2 regions of the Vibrio olivae genome follow, and region 2 is predicted to be linked to the other one. Evidence: riboswitches for the same ligand, from Rfam matches in the RefSeq annotation. Region 2 holds a riboswitch; the other holds the start of a gene.
The links. Region 2 has a riboswitch for cobalamin ahead of ACFFUV_RS21380 (TonB-dependent receptor domain-containing protein). Riboswitches for the same ligand answer to the same signal wherever they lie in the genome.

Region 1: it holds a riboswitch for cobalamin, as region 2 does, so the genes downstream of both, ACFFUV_RS09845 (cobaltochelatase subunit CobN) here and ACFFUV_RS21380 (TonB-dependent receptor domain-containing protein) in region 2, are expected to answer to the same signal.

What each region holds. Positions count from the first base shown of each region.
Region 1 covers NZ_JBHMEP010000001.1:2,130,427-2,133,650, forward strand. Annotated here, with positions in the region: gene ACFFUV_RS09835 (MJ1255/VC2487 family glycosyltransferase) at 1-589, opposite strand, end outside; gene ACFFUV_RS09840 (phosphatase PAP2 family protein) at 593-1,120, opposite strand; cobalamin riboswitch at 1,304-1,429, shown strand; gene ACFFUV_RS09845 (cobaltochelatase subunit CobN) at 1,550-3,224, shown strand, end outside.
Region 2 covers NZ_JBHMEP010000013.1:67,664-70,887, forward strand. Annotated here, with positions in the region: gene trmA (tRNA (uridine(54)-C5)-methyltransferase TrmA) at 1-987, opposite strand, end outside; cobalamin riboswitch at 1,137-1,337, shown strand; gene ACFFUV_RS21380 (TonB-dependent receptor domain-containing protein) at 1,383-3,215, shown strand.

The DNA.
Region 1 (3,224 bases), on a different contig from region 2:
AGTCACTGATCGCTTCTAGGCGTTCAAAAGGCAAGTACACCAACACAAAAGCCTCATGACGAATGACTTGTGAGCCATGAGTATGAATAATTGGTGGCAGAAGCGGCTGATCAAAGTGATACCAGTGCAAACCAATACTGAACTTTGTGGGCGCAAAATACTTAACGACTTTTTTATCTACCCAGTTCGCGCCTTTGACCGGAATAGGATAACGAAAGGCGTTTTGATGGCTGATACCAATCGTCGTGATATTTTGCTGTTTCGCGGCCCAAGCAGAAACAGGCTCAAAATCATTCAAGACTAAGTCGTATCCAGAAAGATCCAGATCCGCCACTTCACGACGAAATTGCCAGAGATTATTGTTAGCGGCAGTCTGCCAGTAATTCACTTTGCCTTTATCAACACAGAACGTCAGGCCACGACGAGTCTCAAAGTCGCCAAATGGCTCCATCGAAAAATACTTATTCCGCTCACGACCTGAAAACAAGAAGTCCACTGCAACGTTTTTATTTTCAAACGATTGCTGCATTGCGCGAGCCCGAGCAATATGTCCATTTCCTGTCCCTTGAACGCCAAATAATATTCTCAACCTCTACCCTCCCATCACACTGATCGCGACCACCGCGCAGCTAGTGCCGAGTAATGCACCAATCACAACATCGGTAAGAAAATGAACGCCTAACAACACACGAGAGACGGCAATGGCACTCGCCCAGCTCATCGCCAATATTTGCGTGTCTGAGTAGAAATGCCCGAGCAGCACCGCCATTAGAAACGCAGCGCTGGTATGTCCAGAAGGCAAACTATATCGATCAGAAGGGGTAATAAAGGAGGTTAATAGTTCAGACAATTCTTGCGGGCGGCGGCGTTTAAACAGATTTTTGGCTAACCAATAGATTGGCAGTTCGATGGCAAAGGCCAACAGGCCGGTCATCAAAAATACAAGCCCGAGCGGCCCATCAACAAACCAAGCCAACGCCCCAATCAACGCATAAAGGTGGCCATCACCGGTATGGGAAATGGCTTGGCTCACACGAGCGACAGGCAAACTGAATTTATGGCGCAAACACAACTGTGAGAATGCAAAATCTAACTTTGCAATCGGTTCTATAGTACGCATTACCGACTCCTTCTTTGACGGATTACCAATCACGTTAAAGAGCCAAAATGACAGTTCGGTGACGTATTATTGGTAAATTGATGAAAATTCCACCAGCATCAAATTCACCGTTTGCTTATGGTTGTTTTTATATAAGACTTACTGAATAGCGACTATTTATTGACCTAACAAATAGAACCCTCTATAACAACCCATCTAAACTTTGCCCTCATCGGCATAACCAAGGAACTCGGTGCGAATCCGAGGCTGTACCCGCAACTGTAAGTGAACTATCACAAGCCAGATACTTGGGGTTTAAATACGGATTAAAACACGTCACCGGGCGGGAATACCTGGCACTATGTCGTTGGTCTTTTACATCACCTTTTCTCCGACATCAGTCCTCAGAACAATTCTCCCTTAAGGCAAAGCATTCCCTTGAGGTTAGATATGCGCATTTTGTTTATTTTATTTTTGATGTTAATGAGCGCCAGCAGCAGCGCAGCACAACATCAACTGCTGTTGATTGTCTCACAGCGCAACGCAGAAACCATTGCTCAAGCAGTGGAACAATTTCACCAGCAAACACCGAATATTCGCATCACGGCGCGAACGGACACACAATGGTTAGCCAGCTCATCCACCACTCGCCAACAATTGCTCACTCATAGCCAAGCGCTAGTGGGAATTGGGCTATATGGGGCTATTGTTGGCGAGCTAGAACATGATTTACAACTCAATGCGCCAGACACACTGCTAATTTTTAGTAGTGACCACCGACTCGTCGGATTAAGTCGCTACCAACAGCAGCAACAATTTTCTGCTCCTGAGCAATTAACTACCTTGGCCGCGCTAAGACCCGATGATCAGTTCCAAACTTGGCTCAGTGCGCTGCTTAAACAAAATCCACAACAAGCACCTTGGTTAACGGCTCGCGGCTATTGGCAAGCTGGCGGTGTCGACAACACTCGCCACTTATTGACTTGGCTTGCTCGTCTTTGGGATAACTCACTCACTCCAGAACCTGCAACGGCGCAACCACGCCTCAGATGGTGGTATCAACAACAGTATTATTCGCAATTGCCGACAATGCCCCACCACCAGCCGATTGTAATGCTGCTTGATCATAGTGGTGGCACGCGCCCGAGTGACAGCAAGGTATTCCAACAGTTGTGTCGACAAATTGAAGACACTCATCACTTGCAATGCCTCGTCGGGCTTGCAGCCTGGGGAGACGCCAGTGTTCAAGCGATTGAGACACTGAGTACGATAGAGCCACGCTTAGCCGCAATTGTGATGTTGCAAGATTTCGTGATTGGTGGTGGGAAAGGAAGAGAACACGCCACCGAGCAGTTGACCAAACTTAACGTTCCTGTACTCAAAGCGATCAAACTTCGTGATCGAACCGCCAAGCAATGGCAACTCTCTGCCGATGGCATTCATTCCGATAAAGTTTACTACCAAGTGGCAATGCCAGAAATTCAAGGTGCTAGTCAGCCAATAATCGTCGCAACCGCAGGACAAGTACACCAAGATCCCTTGTCTGGCATTGAGATTCAGCCGATTGAACCCGAGCGACAAGGAATGCAAGTCATCACTCAGCGAGTCAAACGCTGGGCGACTTTACAAACCAAAGCCAACAAAGATAAGCGCGTTGCGATTGTCTACTATAACCACCCTCCAGGACGCCACAATATCGGCGCGGACAACCTTGATGTTCCTGCCTCTTTATGGCAAATATTAAATCGCCTCAAGCAAGCAGGATATCAAGTCGGCACCTTACCCAATTCACAGCAGGCATTGCTGGATGATATTCAGCAGCGTGGAGTCAACCTCCCCAATGACCGACACGCGTTGGAAACCATGAGTGCAACAATTCCAACAATGAATCTCGCGCAATATCAAGACTACTTCGCGACACTGCCAAGCTCAGTACAAGATGAGATGCGTTATGGACCATTTGGCCGCTTACAAGCGCAGTTACAATCCGCACTTAACGCCAAATTACCGCAGCAAGCGCATGCTTTACTCACTAGCACCATGGAAGAAATGGTGCATTTGGTCGAAGGGGTGGATCATCCGGCGCGAGCGCGAGCGCTCTCTTTGCTAAAGCAGTTGAAAACCT
Region 2 (3,224 bases):
ATCTGGATTACAAGAGATATATAGGATGCGCTCATAGCCCTGCACCATTTTACAAGTATCGATGTCCATACCAGCGCGAGGGGGATCGACAAAAATGGTGTTGCAGTTATAGCTACTGAGATCAATACCAGCTTGTTTCAGACGGCGAAATTCACGTTTGCCTTCCATCGCTTCGGTAAACTCTTCTGCCGACATTCGAATGATCTGAACATTCTCGATGTTATTCGCAGCAATATTATATTGTGCAGAGTCAACAGAGGGTTTGGCTAACTCAGTTGCAAGAACGCGCTCAAAGTTTTGTGCCAAAGCCAAAGAGAAGTTACCGTTTCCGCAGTAAAGCTCTAATAGGTCACCTTGGCTATCCTGAGTACAATCGACCGCCCAAGCTAACATTTTCTCCGCGACTTTACCGTTTGGTTGAGTAAAGCTATTTTCCACTTGTTGATACACATAGCTCTCTCCATTAACATCAAGCTTCTCGACCACAAAATCGCGATCCAACACGATTTTCATTTTACGTGCTCGGCCAATGAGGTTGAGATTAAAACCTTCATCATTCAATCTTTGTTTGAGAGCTTTCGCCTCTTCAATCCAAGCTTCGTCGAGTTGGCGGTGATAAAGCAGTGACACCAACATTTCACCGCTAAGCGTAGACAGAAAATCAACCTGAAACAGTTTACGACGTAGTGTGTCGTTCTCTTTCATTGCATCAATCAAGAGCGGCATCAAATCGTTAATCAAACGGCTAGCTGCAGGGAACTGATCAACACGATATTTTTCTCGTGTTTGCTGATTGAACATGATGTAAAACAAGTCATCACCTTCGTGCCAAACACGAAACTCTGCTCGCATGCGGTAATGCTGCTCTGGTGACTCATACACTTCCAGCTCTGGAACATCGAATGGCGCGAACATGTCGCTTAGGCGTTCGGTTTTTTCAGCCAGTTGCTGAGCGTAGTGCTGAGGGTTTACATCGAGAGAAGCCATGGTTTTACCTGTTGGTACATTTAAACAAAGAGCGCAGATTTTATTCAATCCAAATCTGATGTCCAGTATTGTTGGTCAATTGTTGGTTTTCTGAGCAATTGTTAAATAGCTTAGTTGATTATGAACTAGACATTGGTTCCATTGCTGACTAATATCAGCGCCAAGCTGGTGCCATTTTAGATGTATAGATGGCTGAAAAGGGAATCTGGTGAAATTCCAGAACTGACGCGCAGCGGTAAAAGAGAACGAACATCCATATGACACTGCATCAACGTATGTGGGAAGTCGGATTAGTAGGCGGCTTGGCCAAGCTCTTGAGTCCGAAGACCTGCCAGCTACTAAGCCACCATAAGCATGGCTTGGTCGGACTTACTACGCGAATCTAGGACAACATAATGAACAAAACATTTATAGCGGTCGCAGTGGCATCGCTGGTGTCGTATGCCTCAACATCTCTTGCCCAGTCTGCAGATGACACCATTTTGGTAACCGCTAATCGCATCGAGCAGACACAATCTTCGGTATTGGCATCAGCGAGTATTATTACTCGCCAAGATATCGAAGCAATGCAGGCTGATAGCGCAATTGAAGTATTGCGTACACTGCCTGGAGTAGAAATTAATTCTCTTGGTGGTAAAGGCCAAGAAACTTCCATTTATTTACGTGGTACCGCAACCCAACACACTCTTGTGCTGATTGATGGCGTTAAAGTCAACTCTGCGACTTCTGGCGGCGCTTCTATCGGTTTGATTCCCGCATTTGCTATTGAGAAAATTGAAGTAATCCGTGGTCCTCGAGCTGCGATTTACGGCTCCGATGCGCTTGGTGGTGTGATCAGTATTACGACGGCCGGAAACGGCCAACCATTACATAAAGCCACAGTCGGATACGGCGAAGATGATCATAAGCTCTTAGGTTGGCACTCTTCTGGTCAGCTCAATGAACAGACCTACGGTTCGTTTATTGCTGCTAAGGAGCAAAGTGATGGTTACCGTGTCTATCAAGGCGCGCCAAGTACGGATACTCATGGTTTTGATACCACAAGCTTCTTCGGTAGTGTCAACCATGACATCAATGCGCAGTGGAGTGTGAATGCCAGTGCTTATAAGCAAGAGTCCGATAATGAATATGCCGGGCAATATGGTGGGCCAAAGCAAGAAAGTAATAATGACTTTTATACGTTAAATGGTGGATTAAACTTTCAAGCCGAAATTTATAGCAGTAAGCTGACCCTATCAACAATGCGCAGTGAAGCATGGGATGGTGATGCTGACGGAGCTTCTGGAAAAACTGCACTATTTACACGGCGAAATAACGTAACCTGGCTGAATACTCTGTCTCCAAACGATTGGCTTGCGGTGAATCTTGGTTTGGATTACACCAAAGAAGAAGCAAACCGTGGCGGCACCAATTCCACGGACTACGAAGATACGGATAAGAACAACAAAGCGGCCTTTTTGACCTCTTTGATTGGCGTGAATGATTTTACCGCCGAAGCCAGTTTACGACATGATGATGATAGTTCATTTGGTGATCATACAACTTGGAACTTAGGATTAGGGTATCAACTGCTTGAGGGTCTTCAAGTGGTCGCAAATTCTGGCTCAGGTTTCAAAGCTCCGACATTCAACGATTTATATTGGCCAGGACAAGGTAACCCAGACTTAAAGCCAGAAGAATCGGTATCCAATGAAATTAGTTTGCGCGGTTATTCAAGTTGGATTGATTGGGAAGTGTCGGCATATAAAACAGAGATCGATAATCTTATCGACTGGGCACCCGTTGGTGCGGGTGGTACTTGGATTCCATCTAATGTCGATAAGGCTGAAATCAAAGGGCTTGAAGTGGCAGCAGCTTTTGATACGGGACCTGTTGAGCATAAAGTTTCGGTAGAATGGAAAGATCCTATCAACAAGGAAACCGGGGCTCAATTGGAAAGAAGGGGTAAACGTAATCTTAGTTGGGTTATGAATTACCAAGTCGCTCAATTTGACCTATCCATGGTGGCGAACTACGTGGGAGACAGAACCGATAAGAATGCGGATAAACTTGAGTCTTATACCACGGTAGACTTAGCGACTCGTTATCACTTCACTGAACACTTTAGCCTTGGTGCAAAGCTGAGTAACGCATTTAATGAGTCACACTACACAGGGCTCGGATCAAGTGGTAATTACTATTTAGCACAGGGACGTAACTTATTCGCTAACGCTGAATATAAGTTCTAAACATAAGCC